2 linked regions of the Azospirillum brasilense genome follow. The protein of the gene in region 2 interacts with the protein of the main gene of each other region in a pairwise test. Links are inferred from orthologs where the notes say so. Each region holds a gene or a part of one and is shown on either strand. Other genes may lie near its edges.

Region 1 (2,999 bases), on a different replicon or contig from region 2:
ACAGGCTGTCCACGGCGAAGCCAAGCATCGCCGCCCAGCGCGGGGAGTAATAGACCTCGTCCGTGTCCAGCCGCCAGTCCCACAGCCCGTCGTTGGCGCCCGCGGCGGCCAGCGCGTAGCGCTCCTCGCTCTGCAGCAGGCGTTGCTCGGCGGTCTTGCGGTCGGTGACGTCGGCCTGGCTACCGACCAGCCGCACCGGGCGGCCCTGCGTGTCCAGCACCGCGATGCCGCGGCAGGCCATCCAGCGGATGCCGCCGTCGGCGTGGTGCACGCGGTACTCGATCTGGAAAACGGTGTTCTCGCCGCCCAGGGCGTCGAGCGCTTCGCGCAACGAACGGCGGTCGTCGGAATGGACGCGCTCCATCCATTCGTCCGGGCTGTTGCCGATGCTGCCTTCCTCAAGCCCGAGGAGCGACAGCCAGCGCGGCGAATAATAGGCGGTTCCGGCGTCGAGATCCCAATCCCACAGGCCGTCATTGCTGGCCGCGGCGGCAAGCGCGTAGCGCTCCTCGCTCTTGCGGAGCTGGGCTTCGGCGTGCTTGCGGTCGGTGATGTCGGCGACCGACCCGACCAGACGCACCGGATCGCCCGATTCGTCGGGCACCGCCATGCCGCGGCAGACCAGCCAGCGCCAGCCGGAGTCGCCATCGTCCGGCGATAAGCCGGCTCCGGCACGGCGGACTCGGTGTTCGATCTGGAAAGGAAGCGAGACGCCGACCATCTGGCCTTCAAAGGAGGCGTAGAGCCAGTCGATGTCGTCGGGATGGACGTGGTCGAGCCAATCTTCCGGGCGATTGATCTCGCCCGGCGGCAGTCCGAGAAACTCCTTGAAGCGGGGAGACAGGAACATCGTATCGTTGCGAAGGTCCCAGTCCCACACGCCCTCGGAGCCAGCTTTCTCGGCCAGCAGATATCGCTCGATCGTGCTGCTCAAAGCCCCCTCACCGCCGCGGCGCGCCCGCATTCCGTCACTCGCAACATAGTGCCCGAATGGTGAATGAGAAATGAAGCCCTGTTGCGAAGGATTTGCGCCATGCTGGCGGAAAGCGTGACCGATCCCGCCTTGCGGGCACTCCGGGGTATGCGTGGGCGCCGCGGGCGAGCCTCGCAGGACCCATCAACGTAAGGAAGCAGGCCTATGGAGTGGTCCGATCAGGGCGTCGTGCTGTCGGCCCGGCCGCATGGCGAGACCTCGGCGGTCGTCACCCTGCTGACGCGTGACCACGGGCGGCACGCCGGCATGGTGATGGGCGGGCGGTCCAGCCGCACACGGGCGGCACTGCAGCCCGGCACGCTGGTGTCGGCGCGCTGGCGCGGACGCCTGCCGGAGCATCTGGGCAACCTGACGCTGGAGGTGGTGCAGGGCTATTCCGCCGCCTTTCTCGATGATCCGTTGCGACTCGCGACCCTGACCGCCGCCTGCGCGCTGGCCGAGGCCGCCCTGCCGGAGCACCAGCCGCACCCGGCGCTGTTCGACGGGCTGCTGGCCCTGTTCGGCCTGCTGGGCGGCGACGCCTGGGCCGAGTCCTACGTGCGGTGGGAGGTCGGGTTGCTGGCGGAACTCGGATTCGGGCTGGATCTCGACCGTTGCGCGGTCACCGGAGCCAACGATTACCTCGCCTATGTCAGCCCGCGCACCGGGCGCGCGGTGTCGGCCTCGGCCGGGGAACCCTACCGCGACCGGCTGTTGCCGCTGCCCGGATTCCTGATCGGTCTGGGCGGCGGCGGGCCGCAGGCGGTGGCGGAGGGACTGCGCCTGACCGGTCATTTCCTGGAGCGCCATCTGCTCAACGGACCGCTGCCGGCCGCAAGGCTGCGATTAAGAGAACGTTACGAGAACGCGGTGGCGTACCGCCGCTAGATCTGGTATCCACACGCCATGACGTCCCAAGACCCCGTCCTCGACATCCAGGAGAAGCCGCTCCGCGACGCGCTGAGCGAGCGGTATCTGAGCTACGCGCTGTCCACCATCATGGCGCGGTCGCTGCCCGACGTGCGCGATGGGCTGAAGCCGGTGCACCGGCGTCTGCTCTACGCCATGAGCCAGCTGCGGCTCGACCCCTCGACTCCGCCGAAGAAGTCGGCGCGCGTGGTCGGCGACGTGATCGGCAAGTTCCACCCGCACGGCGACACCTCCGTCTACGACGCGCTGGTCCGTCTGGCGCAGGACTTCGCGGTGCGCTACCGGCTGGTGGACGGGCAGGGGAACTTCGGCAACATCGACGGCGACAACGCCGCGGCCATGCGTTACACCGAAGCGCGCCTGACCGACGTCGCCAAGGCCCTGCTGGAAGGCATCGACGAGGACGCGGTCGATTTCCGCCCGACCTACGACGGCGACGGGGAGGAGCCGGCGGTTCTGCCGGCCAATTTCCCCAACCTGCTGGCCAACGGCTCCAGCGGCATCGCCGTCGGCATGGCGACCAACATCCCGCCGCACAACGCCGCCCAGCTCTGCTCCGCCCTGCGGCTGGTGCTGAAGCACAAGCTGGACTGCGTCAAGGCGGCGCTGGCTGGCAAGGAAAAGCCGGCCCCGACGAAGATCGAGGATCTTGTCACCCTGATCTCCGGCCCCGACTTCCCGACCGGCGGCGTGCTGGTCGAGCCGCGGGCCAACGTCGTCGAGGCCTACCGCACCGGCCGCGGCTCCTTCCGCCTGCGCGCCCGGTGGGAGGTGGAGAAGCTGGGGCAGGGCACGTGGCAGGTCGTCGTCACCGAGATGCCCTATCAGGTGCAGAAGGCCCGGCTGGTCGAAAAGATCGCGGAGCTTCTGACCAACCGCAAGCTGCTGCTTCTGGAGGATGTGCGCGACGAGTCGGCGGAGGATGTGCGCCTCGTCCTGGTGCCGAAGAGCCGCAACGTCGACCCCGAGGTCCTGATGGCCTCTCTGTTCCAGACGACCGATCTGGAAATCCGCTTCGCCATGAACATGAACGTGCTGGACAAGGACAACGTCCCGCGCGTCATGAACCTGTTCGAGGTGCTCGACGCCTTCCTCG
Region 2 (2,850 bases):
CACGACCCGCATCGACCGTCTGGCGCCGACTCTGACCGAGCTGGCGAAGAAGGGTGCGAAGGTCGTGGTTCTGTCGCACTTCGGCCGCCCGAAGAACGGCCCGGACGCCAAGAACTCGCTGCGCAACGTGCTGGACGCGCTGAGCGCCGCCGTCGGCCAGACCGTCGCCTTCGGCGAGGATTGCGTCGGCGAGAAGGCCAAGGCCGCCATCGACGGCGTCCAGCCGGGCGCCATCGTGCTGCTGGAGAACACCCGCTTCCACGCGGAAGAGGAAAAGAACGATCCGGCCTTCGCCAAGCGGATCGCCGAACTCGGCGACCTCTACGTCAACGACGCCTTCTCCGCCGCGCACCGCGCCCACGCCTCAACCGAAGGCGTCGCCCAGCATCTGCCGGCCGCCGCGGGCCGCCTGATGCAGGCCGAGCTTGAGGCGCTGACCAAGGCGCTGGAGAAGCCGGAGCGTCCGGTGGCCGCCGTCGTCGGCGGCGCCAAGATCTCCACCAAGCTGGACCTGCTCGGCAACCTCGTGAAGAAGGTCGACATGCTGGCGCTGGGCGGCGGCATGGCGAACACCTTCCTCTATGCCCAGGGCGTGGATGTCGGCGCCTCGCTCTGCGAGAAGGACATGGCCGATCAGGCCCGCGCCATCATGGAGACCGCCAAGGCCGCCAATTGCGAGCTTCTGCTGCCGAAGGACTTTATCGTCGCCAAGGAGTTCAAGGCCGGTGCGGCCAACCGCGCCGTCCCGGCGGACGGCATCGGCGCCGACGAGATGGCGCTCGACGTCGGCCCGAAGACGGTCGAGTTCCTCGGCCTGAAGCTCCAGGGTGCGAAGACGGTGGTGTGGAACGGCCCGCTGGGCGCCTTCGAGATCCAGCCCTTCGACGGCGGCACCAACGCCGTCGCCGGCCTCGTCGCCGAGCGCACGTCGGAAGGCGGCCTGCTGTCGGTGGCGGGCGGCGGCGACACCGTGTCGGCGCTGGCCCACGCCGGCGTGGACGAGAAGTTCACCTACATCTCCGCCGCCGGCGGCGCCTTCCTGGAGTGGCTGGAAGGCAAGGAGCTGCCGGGCGTCGCCGCGCTGAAGAAGAAGTAAGAGTTTGGGGGAATTGGGTGGGTGGTTGAGGCGGGCCCCCACCCTTCCCGCTGCGCGGGCCCCTTCCCTCCCCCGCTTCGCAGGGGAGGGAGCTTTATCCCCTCCCCTGCGAAGCGGGGGAGGGGCAGGGAGGGGGCAAGACCTCCCCTCACAAACACGTTCCTACAAAGGCCGCCGCGCCTTCAACGCCGCGGTCAGCGTCCCGTCGTCCAAGTAATCCAGTTCCCCGCCCACCGGCACGCCGTGGGCCAGACGGGACACGGAAACCCCGCTGCCGGACAGGCGGTCGGTCACCACATGGGCGGTGGTCTGCCCATCCACCGTGGCGTTAAGCGCCAGGATGACCTCGGTCACCGCCGGGTCCTTCGCGCGCTCCACCAGGGACGGGATGTTCAAATCGTCCGGCCCCACCCCCTGCAAGGCCGACAGCGTGCCGCCCAGCACATGGTAGGTGCCGTGGAAGGCGCGCGTGCGCTCCAGCGCCCAGAGGTCGCCGGCATCCTCCACCACGCAGATGGTCGAGCGGTCGCGGCTGTGGTCGGAACAGACGGAGCAGGGGTCGCGACTGTCGAGGTTGCCGCAGACCGAGCAGTTGCGGATGGCCTCCGCCGCAAGCGCCATGGATTCGGACAGCGGCACCAGCAGGCTGTCGCGGCGCTTCATCAGGTGCAGCGCCGCCCGCCGCGCCGACCGCGGCCCCAGCCCCGGCAGCTTGGACAGGAGCTGGATCAGGCGCTCGATTTCAGGTCCGATCATTCACGGCTTCGTTCGTCAATGGGTGGTCGGGCCGACCCTGCGGCCCGGCCTTTCAACGCTTAGAACGGCAGCTTCATGCCCGGCGGCAGCTTCATCCCGCCCATCAGGTTCTGGGTCTCGTTGGCGACGTGCTGCTCCACCTTGGCCTTGGCGTCGTTGAAGGCGGCGATGATCAGGTCCTCCAGGACCTCGATGTCCTCCGGATCGACAATCGACTTGTCGAGCTTGATCTTCTTCATCTCGCCCTTGCCGTTCACCGTCACGTTGACCATGCCGGCGCCCGACTGGCCGGTCATCTCGACCTCGCCCAGGCGGGCCTGCATCTCCTGCATCTTGGCCTGCATCTGCTGGGCCTGCTTCATCATCTGGCCGAGGTTCTTCATGGGTCAGAAATCTCCTTCATCGTCGAGCGGGTAATAAACCCCGTCGTCCTGCTGCATGACCATAAGGTCGGGATTCTCCCCGTCATCCGCAACCTGGGGCTCGGCCTCGACCGCCGCCTTGAGGTCGCGGACATCGGTGATCTTCGCGCCGGGGAAGGCGTCCAGAACGGCGCGCACCACCGGATGCGCCTCCGCCTCCTCCAACGCGCGTCTCTGGGCGGCCTGCTCCTGCTGGATCAGCGTCGGCTCGCCCGGCGCGTCCGAGACGATGACGACCCAGCGCTGGCCGGTCCATTCCGTCAACAGCTGGCCGACGCGATTTGGCAGGGTCGACGGGGCCAGGGTCGTCAGGCGCAGCTCCAGCCGCCCCGGCTCCAGGCGCACCAGATGGACGCTGCCGGTCAGATGGCCGTAGAGCGCGCCCTCGCGCTTCTCCGCGAAGACCTGGACCAGCGTGCGGAAGTCGCGGGGCATCGCCACGCGCTCCTCGTCCGCCACGGCGACGGTCTGCACGGGCCGGGGAGACGGCTGCGGGCTCGGCTGGGCCTGGGCAACGGCGCGCACGGCGGAGCCGCCAACCGCCACCGGCCCGCCACCGGGGCCACGCGGGGCGCC

The links. Proteins that work in one complex are often made in the same cells at the same time.
Region 1: the proteins of recR (region 2) and recO interact in binary tests that used the Escherichia coli proteins (3 or more experiments, as listed by UniProt). The link is inferred for Azospirillum brasilense from one-to-one orthologs.

The regions. Positions count from the first base shown.
Region 1 is NZ_CP059450.1:1,327,565-1,330,563, reverse strand. Bases 73-2,999 are described here. They hold recO (DNA repair protein RecO), read left to right. Parts: upstream 73-1,138; coding sequence 1,139-1,861; downstream 1,862-2,999. Other genes in these bases: parC (DNA topoisomerase IV subunit A), read left to right, coding at 1,880-2,999; H1Q64_RS19485 (EAL and GGDEF domain-containing protein), read right to left, coding at 73-934. Also shown: more of H1Q64_RS19485, read right to left, coding at 1-72. UniProt on the Escherichia coli protein: Involved in DNA repair and RecF pathway recombination.
Region 2 is NZ_CP059449.1:538,641-541,490, forward strand. What follows is about bases 56-2,833. They hold recR (recombination mediator RecR), read right to left. Parts: upstream 1,853-2,833; coding sequence 1,259-1,852; downstream 56-1,258. Other genes in these bases: H1Q64_RS02530 (phosphoglycerate kinase), read left to right, coding at 56-1,096; H1Q64_RS02540 (YbaB/EbfC family nucleoid-associated protein), read right to left, coding at 1,912-2,235; H1Q64_RS02545 (DNA polymerase III subunit gamma/tau), read right to left, coding at 2,239-2,833. Outside these bases: more of H1Q64_RS02530, read left to right, coding at 1-55; more of H1Q64_RS02545, read right to left, coding at 2,834-2,850. UniProt on the Escherichia coli protein: May play a role in DNA repair. It seems to be involved in an RecBC-independent recombinational process of DNA repair. It may act with RecF and RecO.